Regions from separate parts of the Streptomyces sp. NPDC092369 genome, predicted to be linked through region 1. Evidence: riboswitches for the same ligand, from Rfam matches in the RefSeq annotation. Region 1 holds a riboswitch; the other holds the start of a gene.
The links. A riboswitch is a leader RNA that binds a small molecule or an ion and turns the genes downstream of it on or off. The one in region 1 is predicted to bind ZMP and ZTP.
Positions count from the first base shown of each region.

Region 2: linked by a shared signal. The riboswitch ahead of ACIQI8_RS02235 (bifunctional 5,10-methylenetetrahydrofolate dehydrogenase/5,10-methenyltetrahydrofolate cyclohydrolase) and the one ahead of ACIQI8_RS21800 (glycine hydroxymethyltransferase) in region 1 are both predicted to bind ZMP and ZTP.

Region 1 covers NZ_JBIVQP010000003.1:1,072,590-1,080,004, reverse strand. The annotation lists gene ACIQI8_RS21815 (hypothetical protein) at 1-768, opposite strand, end outside; gene ACIQI8_RS21810 (hypothetical protein) at 925-1,272, shown strand; gene ACIQI8_RS21805 (glutathionylspermidine synthase family protein) at 1,280-2,464, shown strand; ZMP/ZTP riboswitch at 2,538-2,628, shown strand; gene ACIQI8_RS21800 (glycine hydroxymethyltransferase) at 2,660-4,114, shown strand; gene ACIQI8_RS21795 (hypothetical protein) at 4,152-4,826, opposite strand; gene ACIQI8_RS21790 (hypothetical protein) at 5,010-5,699, opposite strand; gene ACIQI8_RS21785 (hypothetical protein) at 5,880-6,977, opposite strand; gene ACIQI8_RS21780 (RNA polymerase sigma factor) at 6,970-7,415, opposite strand, start outside.
Region 2 covers NZ_JBIVQP010000001.1:508,320-515,734, reverse strand. The annotation lists gene ctaD (cytochrome c oxidase subunit I) at 1-1,398, opposite strand, end outside; gene ACIQI8_RS02245 (RNA polymerase sigma factor) at 1,505-2,056, shown strand; gene ACIQI8_RS02240 (CU044_5270 family protein) at 2,049-3,026, shown strand; gene ACIQI8_RS02235 (bifunctional 5,10-methylenetetrahydrofolate dehydrogenase/5,10-methenyltetrahydrofolate cyclohydrolase) at 3,027-3,875, opposite strand; ZMP/ZTP riboswitch at 3,898-3,981, opposite strand; gene ACIQI8_RS02230 (nuclear transport factor 2 family protein) at 4,195-4,560, opposite strand; gene ACIQI8_RS02225 (hypothetical protein) at 4,733-5,026, shown strand; gene ACIQI8_RS02220 (aldehyde dehydrogenase family protein) at 5,162-6,622, shown strand; gene ACIQI8_RS02215 (ABC transporter ATP-binding protein) at 6,640-7,415, opposite strand, start outside.

The sequences.
Region 1 (7,415 bases):
CGCGAGCCACACCAAGCCCTCCCGGGTGCGGTCGCCGAGCCAGATCACGCCCACCGCGGCCGGGCCGATCGTCTCGCCGATGACCATTCCGGCGGTGGCCGCCGTCACCGAACCGTGCCGCAGGGCCGAGGTCAGCAGGAGGAAGGCGGCGGCGCCGCCGAGGAGGAGGGCGTAGGTCGCCGGGTTGGTGAACAGGTCCGCCGGGGCGATCGAGTCGATCAGGCGTACCGCCACCTCCACCACCCCGAACCCGAACCCCGCCCCCAGCCCGAGCGCCGGCGCCCGGTCCCGCCCCGACCAGCGCCCGCCGACCAGCGCGAGCAGCAGGACCGCGACGGCGACCGCGAGCATCGCGTACTTCAGCGCGGTCGACCCGGCACGGTCCCCCTCCGTACCCGAGGCCAGCCCCAGCATCGCCAGTCCGCCGCAGACCACCCCGACCGCGCCCCACTCCATGCCGCTCAGCCGCACCCGCAGCAGCCGGGCCGCGACCACCGCCGTCACCGCGAGGCTGGAGGCCAGTGCGGCACCGACCGCGTAGATGGGGATCGAGCGCAGCGCCGCGATCTGGAACACGAACCCCAGCCCGTCAAGACCGAGCCCCAGCAGATACCGCCACTGCCGCACGGCCCGGAGCAGCAGCGCCGCCTCCCCGCCGGCGCCGGTCGGGCGCGTGCCGGCCGTCTCCGCGTCGGCCTCCCGCGTGGCGACGGCCTGCAACACCGTCGCCGTACCGAAGCAGACCGCCGCACCGAGCGCGCACACCATCCCAAAGATCACAAAGTGACTGTAGGGGAGGGGAGTACGGGCGGGGTGCCTCGTGGCGCGCTCTCACCGATCTCTAGGCTGTCCGCCGAAGATCACACAACAGCCTGACGGCGACCGGTCGATCGCGGGGCCGTCGGATCAACGGGGAGACGGAACATGGCGGACGCACGCCGACAACTACGCTCGGGCACGGTCGTACTCGGCGGCATGGGACTGCTCGCCGCCGCCCTCACCGCCTGCTCCTCCGACCCCGACAAGCGCTGCGTCGACCGCGACAGCTACCAGCTCGCCAAGGGCTACAAGGTCGTCGCCGACAAGAGCTGCAACTCCACCAGGACCTCGGCGAACGGCGCCTGGTACTACGGCGGCAAGAAGAAGGGCTCCTGGGTCGAGGGCGGTTCCTTCACCAAGCCGCGCAAGGGCTCCGGTTCCTCCGGCGGCGGCCACGGCAGCAGTGTCGACCGCGGCGGCTTCGGCAGCGGCAAGGGAAGCTCCGGCGGCTGACCGACCCATGCGACGGCACTCCATCACCCCCCGCCCGAACTGGCAGCGCACCGTCGAGGAACAGGGCCTCGTCTATCCGCTCACCCGGTATCCCGACGACTCCCTGCGCCCCTACTGGGACGAGAGCGCCTACTACTCCTTCACGCTCCCCGAGGTCGAGGCCCTGGAGGAGACCGTCGAGGAACTGCACGGCATGTGCCTGGCCGCGGCCGAGCACATGGTCTCCCACCACCGCCTCGCCGACCTCGGCATCACCGACCCCCGCCTCGCGCAGGCCGTCGCCGAGGCCTGGCACCGACGCGCCGAACTCCCTTCCGTCTACGGCCGTTTCGACCTGCGCTACGACGGCACCGGACCGGCGAAGCTCCTGGAGTACAACGCCGACACGCCCACCTCCCTCGTCGAGGCCGCCTCGCCCCAGTGGTTCTGGATGCGGGACCGCTTTCCCGGCGCCGACCAGTGGAACTCCCTCCACGAACGCCTCGTCGCCGCCTGGAAGAACCAGGCCGCCCTCCTCCCGCCGGGCGCGCCCCTCCACTTCGCGCACTCCGCCGCCGACGAACTCGGCGAGGACCTCATGACCGTCGCCTATCTCAAGGAGACCGCCGAACAGGCCGGCCTCGACACCGACTGGATCTCCATGGAGGAGATCGGCTGGGACCCCCTCTCCGGCCGCTTCGTCGACAACCGCCTCCGCTTCATCCGCAGTTGCTTCAAGCTCTATCCCTGGGAGTGGCTCACCACCGACCGCTTCGCCGACCACGTCCTCGACACCCTCGACAACGGCGGCGGCACCGGCACCACCCTGTGGATCGAGCCCGCCTGGAAGATGCTCCTCAGCAACAAGGCCCTGCTGGCCGTCCTGTGGGAGCTGTACCCCGACCACCCCAACCTCCTCCCGTCCTATCTCGACGGCCCCCGCGACCTCGCCCGCACCACGGGCTACGTCGCCAAGCCCCTGCTCGGCCGCGAGGGCGCGGGCGTGACGATCCACGCCCCGGGCACGCCCCAGGCAACGCCCGAAGAACCCTGCTGCTACCAGCAGTTGGCCCCGCTGCCCGACTTCGACGGCAACCACGTCGTCCTCGGCGCCTGGGTCGTCGAGAACGAGTCGGCCGGCCTCGGCATCCGGGAGTCGTCGGGCCTGGTCACGGACGAGTACGCCCGCTTCCTCCCGCACGTCATCCAGTGAGTCCGCCGCCCCGCCGCCATCGCTCGCATGGTGGACGCGGCACCTCCGGCCGGCGACCTCCCCGGTAGGCTGACCGGCGGGCCGTGACTGGCGCGCTGGGATGGGACCAACCATCGGGGAGCGGCCCGAACGGAAACTGTGTGCCGTGCGCCTGGGCCGTACCGTGAACGCCGAACGCCACGTCCGGAGGTCCTGATGCCCGACAGCTCTGCGCCCCTTTCCCCCGAGTCCACCGCCTTCCGCTCCGCCCTCGACGTGATCCGCGCCGTCGAGCCGCGCGTCGCCGACGCCATCGGCCAGGAAGTCGCCGACCAGCGCGAGATGCTCAAGCTGATCGCCTCGGAGAACTACGCCTCCCCGGCCACCCTGCTCGCCATGGGCAACTGGTTCAGCGACAAGTACGCCGAGGGCACCGTCGGACGCCGCTTCTACGCCGGCTGTCGCAACGTCGACACCGTCGAGTCCCTCGCCGCCGAGCACGCCAAGGAACTCTTCGGCGCCCGGCACGCCTACGTCCAGCCGCACTCCGGCATCGACGCCAACCTCGTCGCCTTCTGGTCCGTCCTCGCCCAGCGGGTCGAGGCCCCCGCCCTGGAGAAGGCCGGCGTCCGCCAGGTCAACGACCTCTCCGAGGCCGACTGGGCCGAACTGCGCCAGGCCTTCGGCAACCAGCGCATGCTCGGCATGTCCCTGGACGCCGGCGGCCACCTCACCCACGGCTTCCGCCCGAACATCTCCGGCAAGATGTTCGACCAGCGTTCTTACGGCACCGACCCCACCACCGGCCTCATCGACTACGAGGCCCTGCGCACCTCCGCCCGCGAGTTCCAGCCGCTGATCATCGTCGCCGGCTACTCCGCCTACCCCCGTCTCGTGAACTTCCGCATCATGCGCGAGATCGCCGACGAGGTCGGTGCGACCCTGATGGTCGACATGGCGCACTTCGCCGGCCTCGTCGCCGGCAAGGTGCTGACCGGCGACTTCGACCCGGTCCCGCACGCCCAGATCGTCACCACCACCACCCACAAGTCGCTGCGCGGCCCGCGCGGCGGCATGGTCCTGTGCGACGACTCCCTCAAGGACCAGGTCGACCGCGGCTGCCCGATGGTCCTCGGCGGTCCGCTCCCGCACGTCATGGCCGCCAAGGCAGTCGCCCTCGCCGAGGCCCGTCAGCCCTCCTTCCGCGACTACGCCCAGCGCATCGTCGACAACTCCCGCGCCCTCGCTGAGGGGTTGATGAGCCGCGGCGCCACGCTCGTCACCGGCGGCACGGACAACCACCTCAACCTGATCGACGTCACCACCTCCTACGGCCTCACCGGCCGCCAGGCCGAGGCAGCCCTCCTCGACTCCGGCATCGTCACCAACCGCAACTCCATCCCCGCCGACCCCAACGGCGCCTGGTACACCTCCGGCATCCGCATCGGCACCCCCGCCCTGACCACCCGTGGCCTCGGCACCGCCGAGATGGACGAGGTCGCCGCGCTCATCGACCGCGTCCTCACCACCGCGGAGCCCGGCACCACCAGCAAGGGCGTGCCCTCCAAGGCCCAGCACGTCCTCGACCCCAAGGTCGCCGACGAGATCTCCCACCGCGCCACCGACCTCGTGGCCGGCTTCCCGCTCTACCCGGAGATCGACCTGGGCTGAGGCCCGAGGCCCGAGGCCCAAAGGGGCGCACCGCACCTCACCGGTCGAGGTCGATCAGCTCATGTCGTGGCTCCTCCCGCGGCGGTCCGGCTCTCTGCCGGTCCGCCGCGCGGCGTATCAGCAACATGCCCCCGGCCCCGACCGCGAGCCCCACGGCCAGGCCCGGCAGCGCCCACCAGACACCATCCCGGCCGAACCCACCTCCGCCCAGCCTGTTCGCCGCCCCCGCTCTGTCCGAGCCGTCCGCCGCGGCCGAGCCGGTCCGCGCGGACCCGCTCCCGGCGGCGCCCTCGCCCGTGCCGTCCCCGGGTCTGCTCCGCGGCCCGTCCCCGAGTCCGTCGAGCACGCTCTGCTGCTCCAACGTCACGAAGATCGAACTCGGTGCCCGGTGCCAGCGGATGTCGTCGTCCTCCACATCCGGCGCGAGGTCACTGCGCACCCACGGCGAACCGTCCGCCGCCACGAACAGTTGGTCCTGCCGCTCCACCGCCACGTCACCGCCCGGCGCCCGATGGGTCCGCGGCCAGCCCCCGACACCCGACAGCCCCCAGATCACCGTGAAGTCCACCGGCGGATACCGACCCTTGGTCCACTCCTCCGGCACCCGTTCAGTCCCGGTGTATGTCGGCCGCAGCAACTCCGACAGCCGGGCGAACGCGGGCTCGCCCGAGCGCAACGCCATCGTCCGGCCCGTGCCACCCGCGACGATCATCGCCGTGTCGGGGGCTGTCCCGGCCCCGCGTCGGTGCCTCCGCCGGTACTCGGGTCACTGCCCCGGCCCCAGCCCCCGCGGCCACCGCAGCGTCGGCCGTAGGCGCCCCGCACAAGCTCACCGCCACCGCCGGCGACAACACCGCCAGCCACACCATCGCCCGCCGAGTCCGTCCGCGGCCCCTCATACGTCCCGCAACTCCTGCCTGGGTCCCGGCTCCCGCCCGCCACGCCACCGACCCGACGGCAGCCGCGACGCCAGCGGCCGGAGCATCACCGCCAACCCCGCCCCGGCCGCCGCCCCCGGCAGCGTCCACCACCAGTTGGACCACCAACGGGTGCCGTCGGGCGGGTCCGGCAGGCCGACCGACACGGTGGTGGTCGAGGTGTCCGGTACGTCGGTCGGCACCGTGGCCGGATCCGGGGTCGGCTCCTCCGATCGCCACGGTTCCGGGAAGATGCCCCCGTAGCCACCGTCGCCCGAGGCCTTGCCCATCACGCCCAACTTCTGCAGCAGAGCGCGCAGTTCGACGGGGTGGTCGGCTCGGTGCCAGTAACCGTTCGGCGTTTCCAGCACATTGGCCGCCGTGTGGATCCAGACGGCGTGGCGCCCGGAGTCGACGGGGAAGACCCGGTCCACGCGCCAGGGTGACATGTCGTGCGCCATCCAAGTGACGTTGATCTGACGCGCGTTCGCCATATCGACCTCGGACGGCTGGTCTCGGCTGCCCACGTCCGCCGTGCCGAGCAGTTGTTGCAGTGCGCCGTACTCCTTGTCGGAGTAGTACAACCCGGTGGCCTGGCCGCTGCTCGGCGAGGTCACCAGCACGCTCGTCGGGCCGCCCGCCGAGGCCGACGACGCGACCCACGTCATCAGAACCAGCGTCACCGCCAACGCACCTGCCAGCACCGCCAGTTCACGGACCCGTCCGCGCCAACTGTTCCGCCACCCGCGCATCCCGTCCCCCTACCAGTCGTCCCCTCGACCCGTCCCCGAGCCGCCTGTCACTTCTGGTACACCGCCCGACCCGCCGGGGTTCCCACCCCGACCGCACTAATTCCCGGAGCCGTCGGCAGAACCGGCAGCGGAGCCGTCGGCAGACAACCCGCCGGACTTCTCCAGCTCCTTCGCGATCTCCAGCGCCCGTGCCCTCGACGTCACCCCCTCCAGCCGGAGCGTCACCTGGTCGAAGCCGGCCCGGTGCATCCACAGCAGCGTCGGCCCCGCGGTCCGCTCCTTGCGGGTGAAGCGGCTGCCGTCCGCGTCGATCAGCCAGAAGCTCAGCAGATGCGGGCGGGGAAACCACAGGGCGTAGTCCGACATGCCGTCGGTCGAGGTCTCCTCGCCCAGCGGGATCCACTCCGGCTGTTCGCGCGCGGTCTTGGCGAAGGTGAGATCCAGCGCGTTCGGCATCTCGTCGAGCCGGACCGTGTGCCCGTCCTCGCGCCAGCACAGGCTCACCAGGAACCGCCCGTGCGGCTCACCGGTCACCGCCACCGCGTCCGGGAGGCCCAGCGCCTTCGGCACCAGCGGCTCGAACCCGGCGCGTCGCTCGGCCTGTCCGAGCGACACCGACCGGCCGCAGCCGGGCACCTCGGCGCCGGGCGAGGGCACCGCCGACGGGTCGTACCGCACTTCGACCCCACCGAAGTCGAACCAGTCGAAGACCGCCGCCCGCACCGGGGGCGTCAGCACGAGCACCGTCAGCAGACCGCACAGCAGGGCGCTGAGCGAGCGCCAGCGCAGGCGCGTCCAGTGCCGGACCGACCGCAGGCGGGCGCCGACCGGGCGTGGCTCGGGGATCGGGGTCGGCAGCTGTTCGGCGAGTATCTGGCCCAGCACCCGCTCGACCATCGTCTCGGAGTCGTCGGCGCCTGCGGTGCCGGGCGCGTCCAGCGACCGGCCCAGCGCCTTCAGCTCCTCCGGCAGCCGGGCGGCATCCTCCCGGGCCCGGCCCCGCTCACGTCCCTGCTCACGTCCGCGCTCGCGTCCTCGCGGACCCCGGCCGCCGCTCCGGCCGTCACCACGGCCGCGCGGGCCCCGGCCACCGGTGCCTCCGGCGGCACGGCCGCCCTCACCCTCGTAACTCCGACCCTCGTAGCTCTCACCGTCGAAAGCGTCGAGACCGTCGTCCTCGTGCGGCTCACTCATGCTCATCACCCCCTTCCCGAGGCTGAAAATCCGGCAGCAGTCTGCCCAGCTTCCGCAGGGCCCGGCTGAGGCGGGACTTCACCGTGCCCCTCGGCCAGCCCAGGGCCTGGGCGGTCTCCGGCTCGTCCATCTCCAGCAGATAGCGGTAGGTGACGACCAGGCGGTGGTCCTCGCTCAGCTTCTCCAGGGCGGACAGCAGGGCCGCGCGGCGCTCCGTCTCGATGGTCGCGACCGCCGGGTCCGCCGATTCCGGTATCAGCGGCTCGGCCTCGGCGAACGCCGCTTCCCGGCCGGCGAGCGTGCGCTGCCGGGCCGCCGTGCGCACGGTGTTCCTCGTCTCGTTGGCGACGATCGACAGCAGCCACGGCTTGAAGGCGGCATCCTCCTTGAACCCGCCCAGCGCGCAGTACGCCTTCACGAAGGCCTGCTGCACCACGT
Region 2 (7,415 bases), on a different contig from region 1:
GACGGTGTTGAGGGTGGTGAGCCCCTCCGCGGCCAGGTAGTCGGGGATCCGGCGCTGCATTCCGTTCGCGCCCAGCCAGTGCTGGACGAGGAAGGTGCCGTGGAAGCCGATGAACAGCGTCCAGAAGGTGATCTTGCCGAGCCGCTCGTCGAGCATCTTGCCGGTCATCTTCGGCCACCAGAAGTGGAAGCCGGCGAACATCGCGAAGACGACCGTGCCGAAGACGACGTAGTGGAAGTGGGCGACGACGAAGTAGCTGTCGGAGACGTGGAAGTCGATGGGCGGGGAGGCGAGCATCACGCCGGTCAGGCCGCCGAAGACGAACGTCACGAGAAAGCCCATGACCCAGAGCATCGGGGTCTCGAAACTCAAGGACCCCTTCCACATCGTTCCGATCCAGTTGAAGAACTTCACGCCGGTCGGCACGGCGATGAGGAACGTCATGAAGGAGAAGAACGGCAGCAGGACTCCGCCGGTGACGTACATGTGGTGGGCCCACACCGTCACCGAGAGGCCGGCGATGGCGATGGTGGCGCCGATCAGGCCCATGTAGCCGAACATCGGCTTGCGGGAGAAGACCGGGATGACCTCGGAGATGATGCCGAAGAACGGCAGCGCGATGATGTACACCTCTGGATGGCCGAAGAACCAGAAGAGGTGCTGCCACAGCAACGCCCCGCCGTTGGCGGCGTCGAAGACGTGTGCTCCGAATTTCCGATCCGCCTCCAGCGCGAACAGCGCGGCGGCGAGCACGGGGAAGGCCAGCAGCACGAGCACGGCGGTCAGCAGCACGTTCCACACGAAGATCGGCATGCGGAACATGGTCATGCCCGGGGCGCGCATGCAGATGATGGTGGTGATGAAGTTGACCGCACCCAGGATGGTGCCGAAGCCGGAGAAGGCCAGGCCCATGATCCACAGGTCGGCGCCGATGCCCGGCGAGCGGACCGCGTCCGACAGCGGGGAGTAGGCGAACCAGCCGAAGTCGGCCGCGCCCTGCGGGGTGAGGAAGCCGCCCACGGCGATGGTCGAGCCGAACAGGTACAGCCAGTAGGCGAACATGTTCAGCCGCGGGAAGGCGACGTCGGGGGCGCCGATCTGGAGCGGCATGATCCAGTTCGTGAAGCCGGCGAACAGCGGCGTCGCGAACATCAGCAGCATGATCGTGCCGTGCATCGTGAACGCCTGGTTGAACTGCTCGTTCGACATGATCTGCAGACCGGGCCGGGCGAGCTCGGCGCGCATCAGCAGCGCCATCACGCCGCCGATCAGGAAGAACGCGAACGACGTGACGAGGTACAGCGTTCCGATGGTCTTGTGGTCCGTGGTGGTCAGCCACTTGATGACCTGGCGATCGAGGATCCGGCGATCGGGGTCCTGGCGATTGAGGTTCTTCACGCCCCGCCTGTGTCCGCTCCCGCCCCACCGGTCACACTCGGGGAACGCGAGGTGAATCACGGAATCGGGGTGTGACGTTCCGGCCGGTGCCGGACACGTACGGGTCATGAGCAACGACGAGTTCTTCGCCGCTGCCTATCGCGAGCACTACTGGGCGGTCAGCCGCTACGTCGCGCGGCGACTGGACGGGCGTACCAGCGAGGTGGAGGAAGTGGTGGCGGAGGTGTTCACGGTCGCCTGGCGACGCCGGGCCGACCTGCCGGGGTCCCCGCTGCCGTGGCTGTACGGGGTGGCACGGAACTGCCTCGCGAACGCGGTACGCGGCTACGGACGCCGGCGCCGGCTGGTGGCCCGGCTGGGCAACGACGAGACCGCGCACGGGCGGCAGGTCGTGGCCGGCCCCGACACCGAAGCTCCGGGCGCCTGGGTGCACGAGGCGCTGGCCCGGCTCTCCGAGGGCGACCGGGAGGTGCTGCGTCTGACGGCCTGGGAGGAACTGGCCGTCGACGAGGTCGCCGTCGTTCTCGGCTGCGGCAGCCGGGCCGCGGCGATGCGGTTGCACCGGGCGCGGCGCCGGCTCAGAGCCGAGATCGACCGCATCCGCCCCGACGCCACCCGCCCCGACGCCACCCTGACCAAGGAACACGGCCATGGCTGACGACCACGACCTCGACCTCCTGCGCCGCGCCAACCCCGTGCCGGTCGACGGCCCCCACTACGGCGACGGCCCCCTCGACCACCACGCCGAACGCCGCCTCAACCGGCTGCTGCACGAACGCCCCGCCGCGCGCCGCCGCACCCGCCTCCTCTGGAGCCTCGCGGCAGCCGCCGTAGTCGCCACGACGGCGCTGACCCTGCTGCTCAGCGGCCCGAGCACCGCCCCCGCGGTCGCCGCCCCGCGCCCGCTGGTCGTGCAGGCGGGCTCCACCCCCGTATCCCTGCGACAACTGGCCGAGTTGGCCGAGGCGATCGCGACCGGCGCTTCGCCCCGGCTGCGCAAGGGCACGCACGCCCAGTCCTGGAGTCTGGGCATGAGCGACGACAAGCCCCCGATCACGCTCCCGCAGGAGCGCGTCGTGCGCTGGAAGGCGGACGGCAGCCACACCGAACTCGTGGTCGCCACCGACCCGCGCCACCCCGGCCGCCCCGTCCTCAGTGACGCGAACGGCGATCCGCACCTGGTCGAGGACGGCCACGTCATCAACCGTCAGACCTATCCGCCCAGTTGGAGCGACGCCCCGCCCGAGTCGCCGCCCCCGCACGACCCCGCGAAGCTGCGCGCCTACCTGACGGAGGCCACGTACACGCACGGCACCATGACCACCCCCCAACTCCTCGACGCGGTCGGGGTGTTGCTCGACAACTGGACGCTCGGCGCGGCCGAGTCAGCGGCGCTCGCCGAACTGCTGGCCGACGCCCAGGGGCTGCGCCCCGCCGGCCAGGTGACCGATCGGCTCGGCCGCCGCGGACAGGCCTACGTGTACGACGGAGCCGGCTACCGCCGTATGTTGATCATGGACCCGGCCACCGGAGCCGTCCTCGGCCTGGAGGCCGTCTACACCAAGGCCGTGCCGGAGTACGGCGTGAAGGCGGGCGCGGTCGCGGACTACAGCGCGTGGATGCGCTGATCACACCCCGAGCTGCCGGGCGGCGGCCACCACGGTCTGTTCGAGGAGCGTGGCGATCGTCATCGGACCGACACCGCCCGGCACCGGAGTGATGAGTCCCGCTCGCTCCACGGCCGAGTCGAAGTCCACGTCGCCCACGTTGCCGGGGTTGTAGCCGGCGTCGATCACGACGGCGCCGGGCTTGATGTCCGCCCCGCGGATCAGCCGGGGCCGGCCCACGGCGGCGACCACGATGTCCGCCTCCCGGACCACGTCCGACAGCTCCTTCGTACGGGAGTGGCAGTACGTCACCGTCGCGTCGCGAACGAGGAGCAGCATGCCCACCGGCTTGCCGAGGATCGCGCTGCGGCCCACGACCACGGCCCGCTTGCCGGACGGGTCGACCTCGTACTCGTCGAGCAGCCGGATGATGCCGCCGGGCGTGCAGGACACGAAGCCCGGCAGGCCGAAGCTCATCGTCGCGAAGGAGGCGAAGGTGACGCCGTCGACGTCCTTCTCGGGCGCGATCGCCTCGAACGCGGCCCGCTCGTCGATGTGTTCGCCCATCGGGTGCTGCAACAGGATGCCGTGCACGCCGGGGTCGTCCGACAGCCCGCGCAGGGTGGCGACGAGTTCGTCGGTGGTCGTGGCGGCGGGCAGGGCCACGTGGCGGGACTCGATGCCGGCCTTGCGACAGCGGTTCTGCTTCATCCGGACGTAGGTGACGGAGGCGGGGTCCTCGCCGACCAGGACCGTGGCGAGGCAGGGTGCGCTGCCGGTGCGGTCGGTGACGTCGGCGGCCTTCTTGGCGGTGTCCTCGACGATGCGCCGGGCGAGGGAGGCGCCCTCCATGAGCCGGGCCTGAGACATGATCCACTCCTGGGCTGGATGACAAGATCGCCCAGGCGCACGGCAGTTGCTCTGCGAGGCCGCTCCCCGGTGGTGCTCCACCTCAGCGCCAGTCACGGCCCGGTACGAGCCTAACGTCTGTGGGTGGCACGCCGTGCAGTTGGGAGTGGGTGGAGTGGGCGGGGCCGGGCAGCCCTCAGTAGCGAGCGGAGAACCACGGCGGACACGTGCCGGCCCGCCGTGGAGGCCGGGCTTCGGCGCCGCGTCCTACCCAGCCCGGTCCGTACGGAGAAGGACCAGGTCAGCCGGGAGCTGATCCGGATCCGCCCGGTTCGCCCGCCTACTCGTCCCATGCCTCGATCATGGTCTGTTCGGAGATCCTGCCGTCGCGCAACGTGATCATCGACTCGGACAGGACGCGCATCCCGTCCGGGTACCGGCAGGACTCGCTGTAGGCCGCGCTGTCGCCCTGGACCACGCACCTCTCCAGCTTGTGCGTCATGTCGCGGCTGTAGACGTCGCTCAGCATCCGGCCGATGGCGTCGCGGCCGTGCAGGACCGTGGGGTTGCTGGGCTGACTGTTGCGGTTCACGACGCGCAGTTCGGCGTCGTCCGCGTAGAGAGACAGAAGCGTCTCCGGAGTGTGTCCTTCGATGCCCCGGCGCAGTGTGTCGGTGTCGAACGCCGGGTGTGCCGCCGTGCCCATGATGACCTCCCTGAAGGGCCGCGGCCCGGGAGGGGAACGGGCCGCGTAGGACCTCACCTTCGAGCCTCCTCCGCCCCGGCACGCTCGGCAAGCGCAACCGCGCGCTGGGCCTGACGGGTGAGCGGCGTGCGCCGGCCGTGACCGCCGGGCGCCGGGCGGCGTTGCTGAAAGCATGATCTCAACACGACGTATCGCCGCCGCCGTTGGTCTCGCCGCCGGTATCACCGGTCTCGCCGCGCCGATGGCGGGCGCGGCCGAGGCGGCCGCTCCGGACGCCGGGAAAATCAACCCGATCGCCACGCTCGACTCGCTCACCGTGAGCGACATCCCCGAGCAGCACAAGTCGGTGATCCCGCGGCCGTCCGGCCAGCTGCAGCAGTTGAACAAGCTCAACGACCTCAACCAGCTGCACCAGGTCACCGACCTGGCGGCCCCCGTGACCGGGCTGCTCGGCGGCCTGGAGTAGTCGGCCGCACGTCGTACGTCCTCGTCAAGGGCCGCCCGGAACACCGGGCGGCCCTTGACATTGCCCGAGTCGAATCGCAGTCTTTCGTCAGGAATGTGAATACAGTTTCACCAGGCGAACGCAAAGGTGCGTACGATGCCCATCACCCGTGACCTGTTCATCGGCGGCAAGGACGTGCCCGCCACCTCCGGCCGGACCGCCGAGGACGTGAATCCGTACACCGGCGAGGTGTACGCGACCGTGGCCGCCGCGGGCCCGGAGGACGTACGGCGGGCCGTGGACGCGGCCGACGCCGCCTTCGAGGAGTGGGCGGCGCTGGCGCCCTTCGCGCGGCGGGCGATCTTCCTCAAGGCGGCGGACCTGCTGGACGCCCGCGGTGAACAGGTCGCCGAGCTGATGGCCCACGAGGCGGGTGGCACCCGGCCCTGGGCGTACTTCAACGTGGCCCTGGCCGCGAACATCCTGCGCGAGGCCGCCGCCGCGATCACCGCACCGCGCGGCGAGGTGCTCAGCGCCCAGGAGCAGGGCGCGCTGGGACTCGCCGTGCGGGAACCCCTCGGCGTCGTGGCCGCGTTCGCGCCGTGGAACGCGCCGGTGATCCTCGGGGTACGGGCCGTCGCGGCGCCCCTCGCGGCAGGCAACACGGTCGTCGTCAAGCCCAGCGAGGACGCGCCGCTCGCCTGCGGACTCCTCGTCGCCGACGTACTGCGTGAGGCCGGGCTGCCCGACGGCGTGCTCAACGTGGTCACCAACGCCCGCGAGGACGCGGCCGAGATCGCCGAGACGCTCATCGCCGACGAGCGGGTCCGGGCCGTCAACTTCACCGGCTCCACCAACGTCGGCCGCATCATCGGTGAGCACGCGGCCCGTCATCTCAAGCCCGCCGTCCTTGAGTTGGGCGGCAAGAACGCCGTGCTCGTCCTCGACGACGCGGACGTGGACTACGCGGTCGACGCCGTCACCTTCAGCGTGTTCATGAACGCCGGCCAGATCTGCATGTCCGGCGACCGGATCCTCGTGCACGAGTCGCTGGCCGAGGAGTTCACCGCGAAGTTCGCCGCCAAGGTGGCCTCGCTGCAGGCCGGTGACCCGTCGGATCCGCGCACCGTGGTGGGCCCGCTGGTGAGCACGTCGGCGGCGCGACGGGTGGCTGGCCTGGTCGGGGACGCCGTGGCCAAGGGCGCGAAGGTCGTCGTCGGCGGGGGCGAACCCGCGGAGGCCGTGCACCCGGCGACCGTACTGAGCGAGGTGCCCAAGGACGCCGAGCTGTACTACGCGGAGGCGTTCGGGCCGGTCTGCGTGCTCGACACCTTCGCCGACGACGCCACCGCGGTGGCCGCCGCCAACGACACCGACAACGGACTGACCTGCGGCATCATCACCGAGAACGCCACGCACGGGCTCGCCGTCGCGCGCCGGATCCGCACCGGCATCGTGCACATCAACGACCAGTCGGTGGCCGACGAACCGCAGGCCCCCTTCGGCGGTGTGAAGGCCACCGGGTACGGACGGTTCGGCGGTCGCTGGGGCATCGAGGCGTTCTCCAACACCCGTTGGGTGACCATCGCCACCCAGCAGGCGCACTATCCCTTCTAGGGCTCGACGCCCAGGAATCAGCCGGCCGTCGCCAGGAACTGCGTGGCGGCCAGCTCCGCGTAGAGCGGGTCGGCGGCGACCAGTTCGCGGTGGGTGCCCACGGCCCGTACCCGGCCCGCGTCCATCACCACGATCCGGTCGGCCGTCGTCACCGTCGACAGCCGGTGCGCGACGACCAGCACCGTGGTCGTACGGGCCACATCGGCGACCGTGTCGCGCAGCGCGGCCTCGTTCACCGCGTCCAGTTGCGAGGTGGCCTCATCGAGCAGCAGGAGGCGGGGGCGGCGCAGCAGGGCGCGGGCGATGGCCACGCGCTGCCGCTCGCCGCCCGAGAGCTTGGTGCCCCGGTGGCCGACCAGGGTGTCGACTCCCTTGGGCAGCTTGGCGATCAGGCCGTCCAGGCGGGTCGTCCTGAGGACCTTGGTGAGCGCGTCGCCGTCCGCATCCGGGTTGCCCAGCAGCAGGTTGTCCCGCAGCGAGCCCGACAGTACCGGCGCGTCCTGCTCGACGTACCCGATCGCGGACCGGAGCCTGGGCAACTCCCAGTCGTCGAGGGGGAGTCCGTCGAGGGTGATCGTGCCCGACTCGGGGTCGTAGAACCGCTCGATGAGGGAGAACACCGTCGTCTTGCCCGCGCCGGACGGGCCGACGAACGCCGTCAGGCCCTGGGCGGGGACGGCGAACGTCACGCCGTGGTGCACGTAGGGCAGGTCGTCGGCGTACCGGAAGCGGACGTCGGTGAAGGCGAGCGCGGCCGGTTCGGCGGCGGGGGAGGGCAACGGGGCGGGCTCGG